Regions from separate parts of the Rothia nasimurium genome, predicted to be linked through region 2. Evidence: riboswitches for the same ligand, from Rfam matches in the RefSeq annotation. Region 2 holds a riboswitch; the other holds the start of a gene.
The links. Region 2 has a riboswitch for S-adenosylmethionine ahead of ACFP6B_RS01645 (nuclease PIN). Riboswitches for the same ligand answer to the same signal wherever they lie in the genome.
Positions count from the first base shown of each region.

Region 1: it holds a riboswitch for S-adenosylmethionine, as region 2 does, so the genes downstream of both, ACFP6B_RS00495 (ABC transporter ATP-binding protein) here and ACFP6B_RS01645 (nuclease PIN) in region 2, are expected to answer to the same signal.

Region 1 is NZ_JBHSTW010000001.1:105,035-113,282, reverse strand. Features, by position in the region: gene ACFP6B_RS00505 (ABC transporter permease) at 1-479, opposite strand, end outside; gene ACFP6B_RS00500 (aliphatic sulfonate ABC transporter substrate-binding protein) at 482-1,522, opposite strand; gene ACFP6B_RS00495 (ABC transporter ATP-binding protein) at 1,531-2,337, opposite strand; SAM riboswitch class I at 2,342-2,435, opposite strand; SAM riboswitch class IV at 2,637-2,737, shown strand; gene ACFP6B_RS00490 (LLM class flavin-dependent oxidoreductase) at 2,846-4,312, shown strand; gene ACFP6B_RS00485 (hypothetical protein) at 4,445-5,176, opposite strand; gene cls (cardiolipin synthase) at 5,360-6,859, opposite strand; gene ACFP6B_RS00475 (TetR/AcrR family transcriptional regulator) at 7,001-7,657, shown strand; gene ACFP6B_RS00470 (NAD(P)-dependent oxidoreductase) at 7,768-8,248, shown strand, end outside.
Region 2 is NZ_JBHSTW010000003.1:68,832-77,079, forward strand. Features, by position in the region: gene ACFP6B_RS01640 (DEAD/DEAH box helicase) at 1-2,797, opposite strand, end outside; SAM riboswitch class IV at 2,948-3,075, shown strand; gene ACFP6B_RS01645 (nuclease PIN) at 3,111-3,326, shown strand; gene ACFP6B_RS01650 (PIN domain-containing protein) at 3,323-3,754, shown strand; gene ACFP6B_RS01655 (SDR family NAD(P)-dependent oxidoreductase) at 3,881-4,654, opposite strand; gene ACFP6B_RS01660 (cell division protein PerM) at 4,767-6,659, shown strand; gene ACFP6B_RS01665 (hypothetical protein) at 6,797-7,210, opposite strand; gene purN (phosphoribosylglycinamide formyltransferase) at 7,322-7,900, shown strand; gene purH (bifunctional phosphoribosylaminoimidazolecarboxamide formyltransferase/IMP cyclohydrolase) at 8,028-8,248, shown strand, end outside.

The DNA.
Region 1 (8,248 bases), on a different contig from region 2:
ATGAGGGTGACCTTGGAGTTTTCACCAATGCCGATCCAGAGCAGCAGCAGCGGCACCCAGGCCAGCGACGGCACAGCGCGCAGGGCGCCGATGGTGGGGGCAGCGAGCACCTGGGCCCAGCGGGAGAGCCCTACCCAGGCTCCGAGCGCCAGCCCGAGGATAGCCCCGATGCTGAAGCCCAGAACCACGCGCTGGGTTGAGATAGCAACGTGCAGGCCGAGCTGTCCGCGTCCTGCTAAATCAAGGGCAGCGGCAACCACCTTCGAAGGGGCAGGGAGCTGCACCGCGCTAAAGACTCCGGCGGTGCTCAGGTACTGCCAGAGCGCCAGCAGAACCAGGGGAAGCAGGGCGCCGAGCCAGGGTGCCCAGCGGCGGGTGAGCAGGGGGCGGCGGGGTACCTTCGCGGACGCCGGTGTTTCGGTGCGCGCCAGACGGCGGCGGGTTGCCGGTTGGGTGGTGAGATCAGAGGTAACTGACATGACTACTCAGCCACCAGGGTTGAGATGCGGGCGGGGTCTGCCTTCTGGGCAAAGGTTTCGTTGACGATGCTGCCCAGGGCAGTGTCTACTTCGTCTTGTGAGGCAACGTCGCCGGATTCAACCAGGTAGGGGCCGACCTTCTCCAGCACGGCGAGCTGCTTGTCGCCGGGTACGTTATCGATATCGAGGTAGGTGCGGTCCCAGACGACCTGGGCGGTTTCAAGCTCAATTCCGGAGCCATCCGCCAGGATCTGCACGGCCTCTTCTTCGTTGGCGAGTGCCCAGTCGCGGGCGTATTCGTAGACGTCAACGATGGTCTGGGCGGCTTCGGGGTCGCTCTCGATGAAGTCCTCGGTGGCGTTCAAGAAGCCGTAGGTGTTGAAGTCGACGTTGCGGTAGAAGAGGGTGTTGCCGTCCTCAATTTCGGCGCTGGCCATGATGGGGTCAAGGCCGCTCCAGGCGTCTACGGTGCCCTGGTTGAGGGCGGTGCGGCCGTCGGCGTGCTGCAGCTGCTCGATGGTGACCTCATCGGGTGACACACCTGCTTCTTCAAGAGCTTGGAGCAGGAAGAAGTAGGGGTCGGTGCCCTTGGTGACGGCTACCTTTTTACCGGCCAGGTCTTTCACCGATGAGATACCGGTATCGGTGCGGGTCACCAGAGCTGACCACTCGGGCTGGGAGTAGAGGTCAATCACCTGAATGGGGGAGCCGTTGGAGCGAGCCAGCAGGGCAGCTGAGCCCGCGGTGGAACCCACGTCAATCGCACCGGAGCGCAGGGCCTCATTAGCCTTGTTTGAACCGGCTGACTGTACCCACTCGACGTCCTTACCCTGCTCTTGTAGGGCGGTCTCAAGCCAGCCCTTTTCCTTGATAATCAGGGAGAGCGGGTTATAGGTGGCGTAGTCGATGGTGACGGTGGTATCGCCCGCAGCGGCAGAAGTATCGGCGGTAGAAGCGTTTTCCCCTGCCAGGCACCCGGTCAGTAGTAGGGTGCCGGTTGCGAGCAGGGCAGAAGTGGTGGTGAGACGAGAAATGAGTGACATGTGTGTTCCTAGTGTTCTTCAACGCCGAGTTCGGCCAAAAGTTCTTTACGCAGGGACGATAGCGCCGGGTTGCCGCGGTCGCGCGGGCGGTGATCGGGCACCTCAACGATGCGGGCAATCGTCGCGGGTGCGGCGGGGTCCGGCTTACCCAGCACAATCACCCGGTCTGAGAGGTAGAGGGCTTCTTCCACATCGTGGGTGACCAGCAGGACGGTGGCCGGGTCGTGGGCATGAATATCGAGCAGCAGATCCTGCATGTTGATGCGGGTGAGGGCATCAAGGGCGCCGAAGGGCTCATCGAGCAGAAGGACGCCGGGGTTCCGCGCCAGCGCCCGGGCCAGGGAGGCGCGCTGAGCCATGCCACCGGAAATCTCACGGGGGCGGTGCTGGGCGTAGTCTGCCAGCCCCACGACGTCCAGAAGGCGGGCAACCTGCTCGCGGGCAACGTCCTTGGGGGTACCCTTGGGCAGACCCAGCGCCACGTTCTTCTCAACGGTGCGCCAGGGCAGCAGACGCGGCTCCTGGAAACCAATAGCCACACGGGAATCGAGACCCCGTACCGGGCTGCCGTCAATCGTGACGGTACCGGCGGTCGCTGTCCCCAGGCCTGCAGCAGCCCGTAAGAGGGTCGACTTGCCGCAGCCCGAGGAACCAATAATCGAAATAATCTCACCGGGGTAGGCGGTAAACGACACGTTTTCAAGGACGGTGCGGGTCTCCCCGCGCTCGCCGATAAAGGTCTTGCCAACGGCATTGAAGTCGATTTCGCAGGCGGTGAGGGTGGTGGGGGTGCGTTCTAGCGTGGGTGCGCTCATGCTTTCTCCATCGTCTCTTGGCGTTAGCACCGACCCCTGGTGTAGAGAGGTTGCTGCGACGTCGTTGAGCCAAGTCTCTCGGTCGCTCTGGATGGTTAACGCTTTCAACGCTAGGGGCGTTTGTTGGAACCGGGCAAGAGTATGACGCGGTATTTCGGCCGGTTACGAGTGTGACGCTGTGGGTAAAACTGACCGAAACTCGCCGGCGTCCGTAACAGAGCTCAACACGCGCCACAATGTGAAACGTAGCCTCAGATGCTTGCACCTGGGCGTGCTGGGCGGGCTACACTAAATCTCAAGATCAAGAGTCCCAACGTCAAGCTCTGGCTAGTTGGGCGGCAACCCTCTCCCGTAGCGGGGTGCCCCAGATGAGGATCAGGCAGTAATGCAAGTACGGCGCACCCAGGCGCCACCTTCGCGAAGGCTCGGTGCCTTTTACTTTGGGTAAGGACGCCGGTGGCAGCACGGGCGCGGAGGGCCAAGCACCACCTGTGAAAGGGCCCGGTTCATGACCGAGAAGAAGCGCATCGTCGTCAACGCCTTCGATATGACTACCACCAGCCACCAGAGCTTTGGCCTGTGGCGTCACCCCCGTAACCGGGCGGATGAGTACAACACTATTAAGTACTGGACCGACCTGGCTAAGGTCTGCGAGAAGGGTCTGTTCGATGCTGTCTTTATCGCTGACGTGGTGGGTGTCTACGATGTCTACAAGGATTCAGTAGCTCCCGTGCTGAAGGATGGCGCCCAGGTTCCTGTGGGTGACCCCTTCCTGCAGATTTCTGCTATGGCCGCTGTCACCGAGCACCTGGGCTTTGGCGTGACCGCCGCTGTGACCTACAACCAGCCCTACACTCTGGCCCGCTCTTACTCCACCCTGGATCACCTGACCGGTGGTCGCGTGGGCTTCAATGTGGTGACCTCCTACCTTCAGTCTGCTGCTGAGAACCAGGGTCTGCCCGGTCAGATTGAGCACGATGAGCGGTACGAGATTGCCGAAGAGTTCCTCGACGTCTGCTACAAGCTGTGGGAAGGTTCGTGGGAGGACGGCTCTGTGCCCCGCGACCGTGAAAACGGCATCTTTGCTGACCCTTCTAAGGTGCACCCCATCCTGCATAAGGGCAAGTACTTCCAGGTTCCCGGTATCGCCCTGACTGAGCCTTCACCCCAGCGCACCCCCGTGATTTTCCAGGCCGGTGCTTCGTCTCGCGGCCAGGCTTTCTCGGGCCAGCACGCCGAGGCTATCTTCATCACCGCCCTGCGCCCCCACCTGACCAAGGTACTGACCGAGCGTATCCGTTCTGAGGCTGAAAAGGCCGGTCGCAAGCGCGATGACGTCAAGATCCTGGCCATGCTCTCAGTTGTTGTGGACGAGACCGACGAGAAGGCTCAGGCCAAGTACGCTGAGTACCTCAAGTACCAGAACGTTGAGGCGTCCCAGGGCATCATCGGCGGCTGGAGCGGTCTTGACCTGGACCAGTTCGATGAGGACGAGGCCCTCAAGTACGTTGAGACCGAGTCGATTCAGTCCTTCCTGACCCCCTTCACCCTGCAGGATAAGGAGAAGGAGTGGACCCGCAAGGACATCGCCGAGCACTGCGCCACCGGCGGCATGGGTGCGGTTTTGGTGGGTTCCCCCCAGACTGTTGCCGATGAGCTGGAGAAGTGGATTGACGAGGGCGGCCTGGACGGCATCAACCTGGCTTACCACGTTTCCCCTGGCTCCTTTGAGGACTTCGTTGAGTTCGTTGTTCCCGAGCTGCAGAAGCGCGGCCGCTACCGCACCGCCTATGAGGGTTCCACCCTGCGCGAGAGCCTCTTCGGTGAGGGTAACAAGTACGTGGACGAGCGTCACCCGGCTGCCAAGTACCGCGGTGCCTACGCGGGTAAGCCCTCCGCTGCCGACACCCCGGCCCGTGACTTCCTCAAGCTGGCGATTGAGAACGCTGAGAAGGCTGAGGACGCAGGCCACTAGGTCTTAGGGCTGTAAGGACGCTGCCCCGCACCTTCCTGCCAACGGGCAGGGGAGTGCAGGGCGGCGTCCTTACATGGGGGCATTCTGGCTATTCTTTTCTGAGAAGTTCGAAGCTCGGCAAGATATCTTTATCTACTTATTCGCATCGTCGATGGAACGGTTAAAGGTATCAAGGAAGCTATCCGCATCGATTTTCCAAGCTCCCTCCTCATAGGTGAAGCTAGTACCGTCAAACAACGCTACGAGAGCACCTTCAGCAGCAGCCGTGACGCTTTCAGGAACCGACGTGCTTGTGGATGCCTCTGTTTCAGTTAGAAAAGAATCTGTGCTGGTCGTTGCGGTCCGTTCACCAAATTCAACTTTATTGAGGTCAACCGTGATGGATTCAATGATTGCAGTGTCCAGGCCAGAGAACATTGACCCAACAAAAGTATTCATAAGACTGAGAGCAACATCTTCTCCCTCAGTCAGACCAGATCGTTCGAAGAGGTCATAGGTAGGGTCAATTCCGCGACTGTACTCTAGTAACTTCTGGCGATCATCGGCGCTCAACGTATCGATAGCTTTACCGAGGTCTTTGAGATTTTCAGCGTCTTCGCCGCCCTCAGCTTTGTCGATGATGGCTTGAATATCATCTGGCATATTATGCAAAGAGCCAGCTTCTCTTGCCTTCATGAAGTAGTTCTTGATAGCAGGTTCCAGCTGGCGCTTCTGTTCTTCAGTGAGGTTAATGGCAGCCCCTACTGATTCCACAGAAGACGACGTTGAGTCAGAGGCCTCCTGCGCGGCTCCGCAACCCGCAAAGGCCATTGAACCTATCAAAAAAGCAGAAGCCAGAGTGGTTTTCGAGTAGTAGGGTGTCATGGGCATCTCTCCTTACTCGTTCATTTGTGCGTTTAATAAGTATACCTAGCTTCTGGATAAATGTAACCCGTACTACATTTTTAGTAGATAAATATTAAGGCAAGGACGCCGCCCCGCACCTTCCTGCCAACGGGCAGGGGAGTGCGGGGCGGCGTCCTTATCTTCTTTATGCCGTGCCGACGGTTAGAGCAGGGCGCTCCACAGGCGGCAGAGGTTCTCGGCAACCTTCTGGTGGTTGGGGCGGTTGACCCACTCGTCGTAGCGCAGGCGCTTGCAGCGGGAGATGTAGTCCCGGGCTACGCCTTCGAGTTCCTGCACCATAGCCTTGCCCACGATAAAAGTGGAGACCTCAAAGTTGAGGGCGAAGGAGCGGGGGTCCATGTTGGAGGAGCCGATGAAGGTGATTTCGTCGTCCACAATCATGAACTTGGAGTGCAGAACGGTGGGGCCGGGGTACTGCTGAATGTTCACACCCGAGCGGAGCAGCTGCTCGTAGTAGGAGCGCTGCCCCATAATCGGCAGGAACTGGTCGCCCTTCTCGCAGACGATCAGGGTCACGTCGATACCCGAGAGTGCCATGTTGGTCAGAGCCTGCAGCAGGGTCTCTTCGGGCACGAAGTAGGGGGAGCAGATGATGATGCGTTCTTCTGCGTTGTAAATCAGGTGGTTGATCAGGCGCAGGTTGTTTTCGGTTTCGAAACCGGGGCCAGAAGGCACGATTTGGGCGAGCGGACGCTGGCCCTCCTGCCCTGCCTCGTCATGGGCTTCGATGTCGGCGTCGATTTCATCGAGCAGAAGCTCCTTGGTCTCGGCGTACCAGTCGGAGACAAAGACCGCGTTGAGCTCGTGTACTACGGGGCCGGTGCAGAAGAAGGAGAGGTCCTTCCACTCCAGGCCCTTCTTGATGTTGCCCTTGAGATTGTAGGTGTGGTCGATGGCGTTCTGAGAACCTGAGAAGGCTATTTCCCCGTCAATCACTACGATCTTGCGGTGGTTGCGCAGGTCAGGGCGCTGCCACTGGCCCTTCCAGGGTTTGAGGGGGAGCATCAGTCGCCAGGGTACACCGGCATCGTTGAGCTTGCGCTGAAGTTCCCGCCAGCGGGGGTATTTGCGGGAGCCGATATGGTCAATCAGCACATGCACAGCCACCCCGCGCTGGTGGGCGCGCACCAGGGCGTCCCAGAGGGGCTCGGTGGTGCTATCGAGGGCGGTGATGTAGAACTCGAAGTGAACGTACTTCTTAGCCTGGTCGATCTTTTTGGCGATTTCCTGCAGGGCTGCGTTGTTGTCGTGGCGCAGCTCGAAGTCGTTGCCGCCAATCAGGGGCAGAGCGCCGAGCTTGTAGTTGAGGTTAGCTGCCACCCGCGCAGGCTCAGAGAGCTCCGGGTCGCCCAGCACGGCGTCGTCCCCCTCGATGGAGTCTTTAATAATCTGGTTCATGCTGCGCTGGCGGCTGCGGCGGTGCCGGGGCACCAGGTTTGAACCAAAAATTAAGAAAGCAAACAGGCCCACGAAGGGAATAAAGAAAATCGCCATCAGCCAGCCCAGCGCAACCACGGGTTTGCGGTTGTAGGGCAGCCAGAAAATGACGGTGATGCGGATCAAGATATCGATAACGACCAGGGTTACCGAGAGCCAGTCCGGCAGGTTAGGGATGTTGAGAAAAGGCAGGCTGAAGTTCACATTTTTCAGTCTAGCGGGGTCTTGCCCCGGGCGAACGGGTCTTCTCACATAAACAGATGATTTAGGGGGTGGCCTTCTTCTACCTTGTAGGGGAACTTCCACTAGGCCCCGCGACCTGCACTTCTGCAATAGACTGGTGGTGTGAAGAAACCCGAGAAGTCCGTGCGCCAGCAGCGCCGGGAGCGAACCCACACCGCGATTCACGAGGCCGCACTCAAGCTTGTGCTTGAGAAGGGCCTCAAAGCCACCACTACCGACGAAATCGCTGAAGCTGCCGGGGTCAGCCCCCGCACCCTCTTCAACTATTTCGCCAGTAAAGAGGACGCTGTGCTCGGCCTGCGCGCCCCCGTCATTACCGATGACATTCTGCAGCGCGATGCTGCCCGCCAGGACCTCTATATTTTTGAGCGCGTCGCCCACCTGATGCTCGACATCATGGTCGCATCGGTCGACAGCCCCACCTACCCGCAGGTGCGCCCCCTGGTGCAGGAATACCCGGAGCTGCGCTACCGCCTGAAAACCCACCATATCGAGTGTGAAAAGACCCTGGCTGACCTGCTGCGCACCGTCAACTGGGTGGAGTTCAGCGCGAGCGGACGCCGCGGCCCCTGGCCCTACCTGCCTGAAAGTGAAGCCGGAGAAGGGGCCTCAGAACCCCGCCTGCGTGCAGCCCTTTGTATCACTTCGGCCCTGCTCCGCTATATGGACTACACTCGCGGTGTGCCCGAGAGCACTGAACGTGATGAGATAATCCGCGAGGCCGTGCAGACCTTCCGCCACCTGCTGCGCGAGGACTAGCCGCGGCCCGTCCGTCATGCTGCGTCACGGGTAGAAACAGCAGTGCCCTGCGGGGGTAAAGTGGCTAGTGGGTGCCCCCGCGCCTAACACTTGGAACAAAGGAGTACACCATGAAGATTCTTCTGCCCACATCAATCACCCTTGACCAGAGCGCCCTGGGCGCTGAAGCCAGCGACGAGCTGGTCAGCTACGACCCCACCGTCAATATCGCCCCCGAACACCACGACGCCGACGTACTGGTGGCATGGGGGAACACCAATGACCAGCTTAAGGACGCCGCCGCCCACCTTCAGCAGGTAGAGCTGGTCCAGGCGCTGCTGGCAGGCCCCGACCAGGCCCGCGCCGCGGGCTTCCGCCCCGAGGCCGTCATCGCCTCCGGCAGCGGCCTGCACTCAAAGACCGTTGCCGAACACACTCTAGCCCTGGCCCTGAACTTTGTACGCTTCCTGCCCACCCTGGCCGAGCACCAGGCACAGAAGAACTGGGCCACCGAACTCGGCGGCCCCCAGGAACTCCACCCCGCCGACCAGGTCACCACCCTGCTCGGCGCCAAAGTCACCATTTGGGGCTTTGGCTCTATCGGCCAGGCAA
Region 2 (8,248 bases):
CGCGGGCGGAGGGGAAGAGGCCGGGGGCGGCGATGGAGAACATGGACCACAGTTCCATGAGGTTGTTCTCCATGGGGGTGCCGGTCACCGCAATCTTGACGCGGGCGGGCAGGTCGCGGGCGGCCTGGTGGGCCTTGGTCTTAGCGTTTTTGACGAACTGGGCTTCATCGAGCACCAGCCCCTCGAAGGGCTGCTGGCTGCCCAGGTCAAAGTAGTGTTCTTCGTCGATGCGGAAGAGGGCGTAGCTGGTTACCACCACGTCGGCCGAGGCGACGGTATCGGCCAGGCGCCGCTTAGATTTCCGTACCGACTCTTCAACGCCGACCACCCGTAAGGAGGGGGCAAATCGTTTGATTTCCCGCACCCAGTTGGGCACCACCGAGGTGGGGGCGACCACCAGGAAGGGGGCGGACGCGTCCGCCCCGGCTTCCGCCCCACCCAGCTGCCCGGCGGCGTCCTGCCTCTTCTCCTGGGCGTGCAGGAAGAGGGCGATGGTTTGCAGGGTCTTGCCCAGGCCCATGTCGTCGGCCAGCACGCCGCCTAAGCCGTGCTCCCAGAGGAAGGCTAGCCACTGGTAGCCCTCCACCTGGTAGGGGCGCAGGGTGGCCTGTAGGCCGGTGGGCACCTCGGCGGGGGAGTGGTCATCGAGGTTGAGTAGGGCTGAAACCTGCTCGTCCCAGGCGGCTACGGTCTGGGTTTCGGCGGCGAGCTCTTCGAGTTCCTCCCACAGGCCTACCTGGTGGCGGTTGATTTCGAGCGGCCCGGTTTTATCGGTGAGCTGGGCGGCTTCGCGCAACAGCTCTTGTAATTTCATGAATTCGGGCCGGTCAAGGGCAAAGTATTGGCCATTGCCCAGGAGCAGGTGGGTTTGGCCCTTGGCCAGGGCAGCAACGACCTCTGAGAAGGCCACATGCCAGTCCCCGACCTTGATAGCGACACCCAGCCCGAACCAGTCGCGGCGGCGGGTGTCGTCCACAGTGACGATGATTTCGGGGGCTTCGTCAAGCTCACGGAACTCAGGTTTTGGGCCCTTGATATCGACCCGCACACCCTCAATCTGCTCGTAGTCGGGCACATAGGTTTCGAGCAGGGTGCGGGTGCCCCAGTTCTCGGTGTAGTGGCGGGTGAAGGGCACGCCGGGGCGAATCTTTTTGACCTCTTTGAGCACCCGGTACTCGTGGGCGGTATCGCGCACATCGGCCCGGTCTTCGCCGGGGTAGCCCAGGGCATCGAGCCTGAGAAAGTCGCTGTCGTCGCCGGTGGGATTGACCGGGTACTCCCAATGCCAGGCGGTGTGGGCGGTGAAGGGCGGGCCCGGCTCGTCAAAGGCAATGCTCAGCACCAGGGTGGGCATACGGACGGCAGGCAGCTCAAGATCTTCGCTGCTCGTTGAGATGGGCAGTGCCCGGGTGAGGGCAGGGTAGTAGTCGGCGAAGAAGGCGGGGACATCGGTAGCCGGAACGGTGACCGGCTCACCGGATATCAGGGATTCGGCAACCGCATCCAGCGGCTCAGCTAGGGGAATGAGCACCAGCTCGGAGTCGGCGGTGAGCCAGGAGGGGCGGTCCGTGGGCGCTACGTCCTCAGCCTGGGCCAGAGCCGAGGGCAGGGTGGACTCCCAGCGGGCAGCGGCCGCAGCCTTCACATAGGTCTCCTGGGCCGCCCCGCCCAGGGCGATAAAGCCCTGCCGGTTATTGCCCAGCTTGTGGGTAAAACTAGCGGGCAGGATGTAGGCCCCCCAACGGAGCAGGGGAGTCAGGCGCAGGGCATCGGCGGACGACCCCCGCTCGGGTACCGGTTCAAGGGCCAGTTCAACCTGGGGAGCGCTCGCGATAGTCAGGCCGGTTTCTTTGCCGTCTAAGAGGATAGACAGGCCCACCTCGCTAGCAGATTCCAGCATCTGCCAGAGCAGGGAAGAATCCACATTCGAGATAGAAGCCCAGTCGCGGTGGGAGGAATAGATGGACTGGGAGCCCCGAATCACCGCGTAAAACTCATTGAACCAGGCCGCGTGCTCGGGGAGCAGGCCGGTTCCCGCCGACCCGGCGGCAGAACCCGAAAACTTCTCCCAGCTCAAACCGCCCTTAATCCACTTGCCGCGGGCACCCATCATCAGGGGCCGGGCTTCAAGCGATACGCGGGGCGCCCCGATGTTCTTGGTCCACCCGTACTTACCGGGCACCACCAGGCGCAAATCAAGGGCACCGGCCACCCGGTGATTGCGGCTATCGTAGCTGGGGCGGGCAGCAAGAGAATGGGCCAGGGACCGCCGCCAAGCCGGTAGGGACTGCCCAGCCCGAGCACCGGCGTCCGCCTGCTCCTCGGTACCGGCACTCGCCTGCTCGCCCCGGTGTTCCCTCAGCAGATCTGCAGCCCGCTGCAGGCCCACCGTATCGGCCATCTCCAGGATCTCCTGCACCTTCTCGTCGGCGCTCGCTGTGGTCTTCCAGGTACTTGAGGACGCCGTCATAGCCCGCTTAGCCTTGGCCGTACGGTCGATTGCGGTCAGCATCAGCGCCACCGCATGCTTGCAGTTATGGGCCACCGGGCAGGAACAGGTCGCCGAAAAAGCATAGGAGCCCGCGGTGACCTCCGCAGGGAAAGCCACCCGCGCGGTGTAGGGAGCAGAACCAGAGCCAGCCACCTGCCCCTCCAGCACCCGCGCCTGCTCGTCATAGGTGTAACGAATGACATTACCCTCCCGCATATACCGCTGCCCCCGCGTGTAGGCACCAGAGCCCACCTGCCGAATAATGGCGGGGGCTGTCACCGGGATTTCAGGGAAAGAAGTAGACACAGGCACACCTTCACAACAGAGCAAATACCTAGTCTTCTAGCGTATCGCACCGCCTTACCCACAGCGCCCACGGGCAGGTTCGTCACAGTAAGAAAAATTTCTGAGACCGGTGTTTACAGAAGCGCCAACAGCGAGTTATGCTTTTACCAGCTTCAAGAGATTCAACTGTCAAGCTCCGACTTTGGTTGAACGCCAACCCCATGTTCACGGGTGGCTCGGATGACGAAGCGGTCTGCATCGCGCATTTCGGCGCTGTTTGGTGCAGGCAAGAGCAAGTTTCGAAAGGAATGCGCACTTTACGCGCAACGACGGCATGTCAAACGCTCGACCTCACGCCCACCGTCCTCACATCACCGTTCAGAAGAACATCTCTGCTGCCTCTGTACCCGCCCGCGGCGGCTACACCGCAATGAGCATCCAGGACTACACCCGCATCTCCAACGAGCGCAGCGAATTCCTCAACTTCCTGCTGGCCCCCAACCCCAGCGGTATCCCTGCAACTGAGTACGGTGTTCTGAAAGCTGCATGAGCCAGGTAGGTCTGCTTCTCGATTCCGATGTCCTTGCCGAGATCCGCAAGGCCAACCCGCACCCGCAGGTAGTGAACTGCCTGCGCCGCCGCTCCTACCGCACCATGTACATCTCGGTGCTCAGCCTCGGTGAACTCAAGGGGCTTTACCCCTACCCAGAAACCGAACGCTGGCTCGCTGAGCTCATGGACCGCTTCGACTCTCACGTACTAGAAGTCGACGCGAAGGTATCACTGGAGTGGGCCGGACGCCACGCCGAGAAGCACCTCCACCTGGTGGGTGGGCAGCGCCCCGCCCCCCTCGCCACAGCAGCCCTTGAGGGCCTGATGGCTGCCACCGCGACCGTCCACCAGCTTGAGATTATTTCGAGCAAGGCCGAGATTTATAAGTCCTGGGGCGTCCCGGCGGTGGATCCCTGGGAAGACTAGAGCCCGTAACATAGGTTCCACAGGCTCACGCTCGCTGCCGACCCTCTCGCTGGTTCGCTGACGCTCACGAGCGATTCACGCCAGCCGCCGAGCCAGCAGCTTCGCTGTGAGCCTGCGGAACCTTATCTAGTAGTCTCGCGTCCGCGCTATCGCAGCTGCCACCAGCCGGCGGGGTAGTGCCCGTGAGGCTGTAACCGCCAGCTTGTAGGGTAAGGACGGCACACAGATCGGCTTCCCTGCCGTCACCGCAGCGATACCTTCGGCAACAACCCGTTGGGGGCTCAGCCACAAAAAGTTCGGTAGGCTGGGCTCGCCCTGGCCCATGGCGTCGTGGAACTCCGAGCGGGTTAGGCCCGGGCATAGGGCCGTCACATGGATACCCCGATGCGAATACTGTAGATGGGCCGATTCTGAGGCCACCACGAGGAAACGTTTAACTGCCGAGTAGGTGCCGCCGGGGGTAAAGGCTGCCACTGAGGCAACGTTAATAATGCGGCCCCGGCCGCGCGGCAGCATGGCAACAATCGCCGTGTGCATGAGCTGGAGCGGAACCCTGGCCAGCACGTCGACCTGGTCAAGGTGGCGTTCTACAGGTGCTGCATCAAAGCTCTTGCCGAGCCCGAAACCCGCATTGTTGACCAGTATCTCAACGGGGCACTCAACCTGCTGTAGGCGCTCAACTAGGCGGGTGACGTCCTGCTCCACCAGCAAGTCGGCAGGGATTACCTCAATGTCCACCGCGAACCTGTCGCGCAGCTGGCCTGCTAAGTCTTCTAGAGCATCGGACCGCCGGGCGGTGAGTATCAGGTTGTACCCGGCTGCTGCATACTGGTGGGCGAACTCGGCGCCGATACCTGCTGAGGCGCCGGTAATCATCACATATGAAGTTTCACTGCTCATGGCTCCCACTCTACCGCCGGGGCGAGCTGGGCCGGTTATCTTCACCGCACTCTTACCCTGTTTACCGGCGCCATCAGGCACACAACAGAGAAACATGACATGATGAAAGACGATGAATACCACCGCTCACCCCAAACGTTCCCTCCCTATGCCCCTGTGGCTGCAGGGCTCAGTTGAACTTGCCCTCGTGGCGCTGGCCTCCTACCTCACTGTCGTCCTGCTCCTGGTGGCGGTCTGGTACACCAACGGCTTCAACAGCAGCGGTACCCTAGCCGGTGCTGTCTCTGTGGCCGGGCACCTGTGGCTACTGGTTCACGGCGTGCCCCTGAACATGAATATCCCCGAGCAGGGGGTCTTCTCAGCGGTGACCGGAACCATGAGCCTGGTACCCCTGGGCCTCACTCTGATCCCCCTAGCCCTCTGCTACCGCTCCGGCCGCCGCCTGGCCCGCGCCAGCTACGAGGGCCAGTTCTGGCAGCCCCTGGCCGGTGGTCTTCTCGCCTACGCCGTAGTGGGCGCCGGGGTGAGCCTGCTGTCCACTAACGACTTCTTCTCCACCTCACCCGCTCTCGCGGCCCTGGTACCCCTCTGGGTAGCGGCCCTGGGTATCCTCCTGGGTGGGTATGCCGAATCGCGCTCACTGGCCGCCATGATCGGTGTGAACGCGGCCGACTGGGTCAAGAAGTTCAGCCAGTATTCCCGCTGGGCAGGCTCCTATGTCTGGGCCCTGCTGAGGGCATCCCTGGTGAGCGTGCTGGCCTTTGTCGCCGGTGGTGCCCTACTACTTGCCGTCACCCTTTTCTGGCACTGGGACGACGTCGTCTCCCTTTATCAGACCCTGCACGCTGGTGCCGTCGGCGGCCTAGCCCTAACCCTGCTGCAGCTGGGTCTGCTCGTGAACCTGGTGGTCTACTCCATGGCGTGGAGCTCCGGCGCAGGCTTTGCCCTGGGCACCGGAACCTCCGTTGATCTGACCGGCACCAACGTGGGGGTCATGCCCTCCCTGCCGGTGCTGGGGGCGCTGCCGCACGCGTCCGAACCCTGGGGATACCTGGCCCTAGCTGTTCCCCTGGTCGCCGGTGCCCTGGGTGGCTGGTGGTTCTTCCGCGAAGGGGAAAACCACTTTGACGAGTGGCTTTCCCTCAAGATTCGCTTCCGCTGGCTGTCCTGGCCCCTCTCGACTCTGGGGCTTGCTCTCCTGACTCTGCTGCCGACCTTCCTGCTGACCACCCTGCTGGGCTGGGCTGCTAACGGGTCGTTGGGGCTGGGTCGCTTCACTGCTATCGGCCCGCACCCCCTCATCTTTGGGGCTTTCTCTGCCGTGCTGCTGGCTGTTGGCACCATGCTGGGGCTGGGCCTGGCCCACCTTCTGGTGCGCGACACCTCCGGTGAACTGGAGCGCTTTGCCCAGGCTAAGCCCACCCGCGAACAGAAGCGTGCCGCCCGCGCCGAGGCCAAAGCCCAGAAGGCAGCGGCCCGCGCCCAGCGCAAGGCAGAAAAGGCAGGGGCTGACCAGCCGGACGCTGCCGGGCCCGATACCGAGCAGGCCAGCCAAGAGCAGGAAGAGGCGGATTCTCAGGACGCCGGGGAAAAGACTCCCGCTGAGGGTGGGTCGGTTGCGGCCTCCAGCGAGAAGGGCGCCGCTACGCTGGCGCTAGCCCGTATTCTGGCCGACCGCGAGCAGATCCAGCCTGCCCAGAGCGATGAGCCCGCCGATAGCGATGAGCCCGCCGATAGCGATGAAGCTGCTACTGAAACTGACGAAGTAGCGCCTGAGAATGAAGCTGAAGATATCGCACCTAGGGCAGAAGAACCTGAAACTGTAACCGCTACTGAAGCCGAAGAGTCTGCTCTTGCAGAGCCCGAATCAGCTGATGCTGTCCCCGCAGAACTTGCTGTGCCCTTCCGGGCCGTGGTCAAGCGTCCTAAGTCCCTGCGTGCCCGCCGCCAAAAACGCCTTGAAGAGCTGGCAGACGGCACGGGTAAGGAACCTGAGACTCAGTAAGAGGTGGCCCAGACTCGCAGCGACGCTGCTGGCTCGGGGCTGGCGTGAATCGCCTTGTGAGCGCTAGCGAACCGGGCGAGAGGGTCGGCAGCGAGCGCGAGTCTGGGCCACCTTTGTATAAGGTAACTACTCACAGCCTACTGCCCCATAAGCTGCTGCAGCAGGCCGTCGCTCATTTGCGAGGTGCACTGCTGCTGGCGGCTCAGGGTCACAGCCTGCTGCAGGCACTCCGCGTAGGCGATGGTGGCGTCCACAAAAATCAGCTGAACCAGCGCGGCGAAGCCCAAAAAGAGCGACCAGAGCATCACCATGACCATGAGCACCACCGAAAAGGCGGGGAACTTAGCTCCCACCATTTTCACCAGGGTCACCGTGGCAAGAGTGCAGGTCAGCACTGCCAGAGCCGCTGTTACCGCGGCAAACCAGCCCGGGTAGGAGGTGCTAGCCACCGTAGCAACCATCGCCAAAAACGACAGGCGGGACCACACCTTGATATTCTCAAGCACACGGTCAGAGGGCAGCTGGGCAGAAGGACGCACGGTGTCAGACATACCTACCACCTTACCGCGCTCTGCCACCCGCCTCACACAGCACAAACTGCTGGCGTCTCAGCATGAAAACGCGGCAGTGTGTTGGCGCTCGCATGCGATAAACTTTTCTGTATGCGCATTGTGGTGATGGTGTCCGGATCGGGCACAAATTTACAGTCCATCCTTGACTCCGTAGCAGCCGGCGACCTGAACGCCACGGTCCTGGCCGTGGGTGCCGACAAGCCCTGCCTGGGAATCGAACGAGCAGAAGCAGCCGGAATCGAGACCTTCCTCGTAGAACCTTCCAGCTACGACACCCGCGAAGCCTGGAACCGCGCCCTGGAAGAAAAAATTGCCAGCTACGGCGCCGACTACATCATCTTCGCCGGCTTCATGCGCATCGTCGACGCCCAGCTCGTTGACCGCTTCAAAAACCGCATCATCAACACCCACCCCGCCCTGCTGCCGTCCTTCCCAGGAGCCCACGGCGTGCGCGACGCCCTTGCCCACGGGGTCAAAGTCACCGGGCTCACCGTGCACCTGGTCGACTCCGGCGTCGACACCGGCCCCATCCTGGCCCAAGCCGCCGTCGACGTCCTCGATGACGACACCGAAGAAACCCTGCACGAGCGTATCAAGGTCAAAGAGCGAGTGCTCCTGGTAGAAACCATCGCCCGCCTAGCTCAAGACCTCAACGGCGAACCAGCCTAACCCACAAGTTTAGCCCCGCACCACGGGGCTGGGCCTAGGGTCGGGGCTCCTTACCAAAACGACTCACACCCACGTAACCACCTGCTGACCCGGCCCAACCCGGCAGCAAAAGAAACGGAGTTAATCTGTGAGTCTCATTGAGCTCGACCGCGTACCGCTCAAGCGTGCCCTCATCTCTGTCTACGACAAGACCGGCCTCGAAGACCTAGCAAAGGGCCTGCACGAAGCCGGCGTCGCTATCGTCTCCACCGGTTCAACCGCCTCCACCATCGCCGCAGCCGGCGTGCCCGTCACCGAAGTCTCCGACATCACCGGCTTCCCCGAATGCCTCGAAGGCCGCGTCAAAAC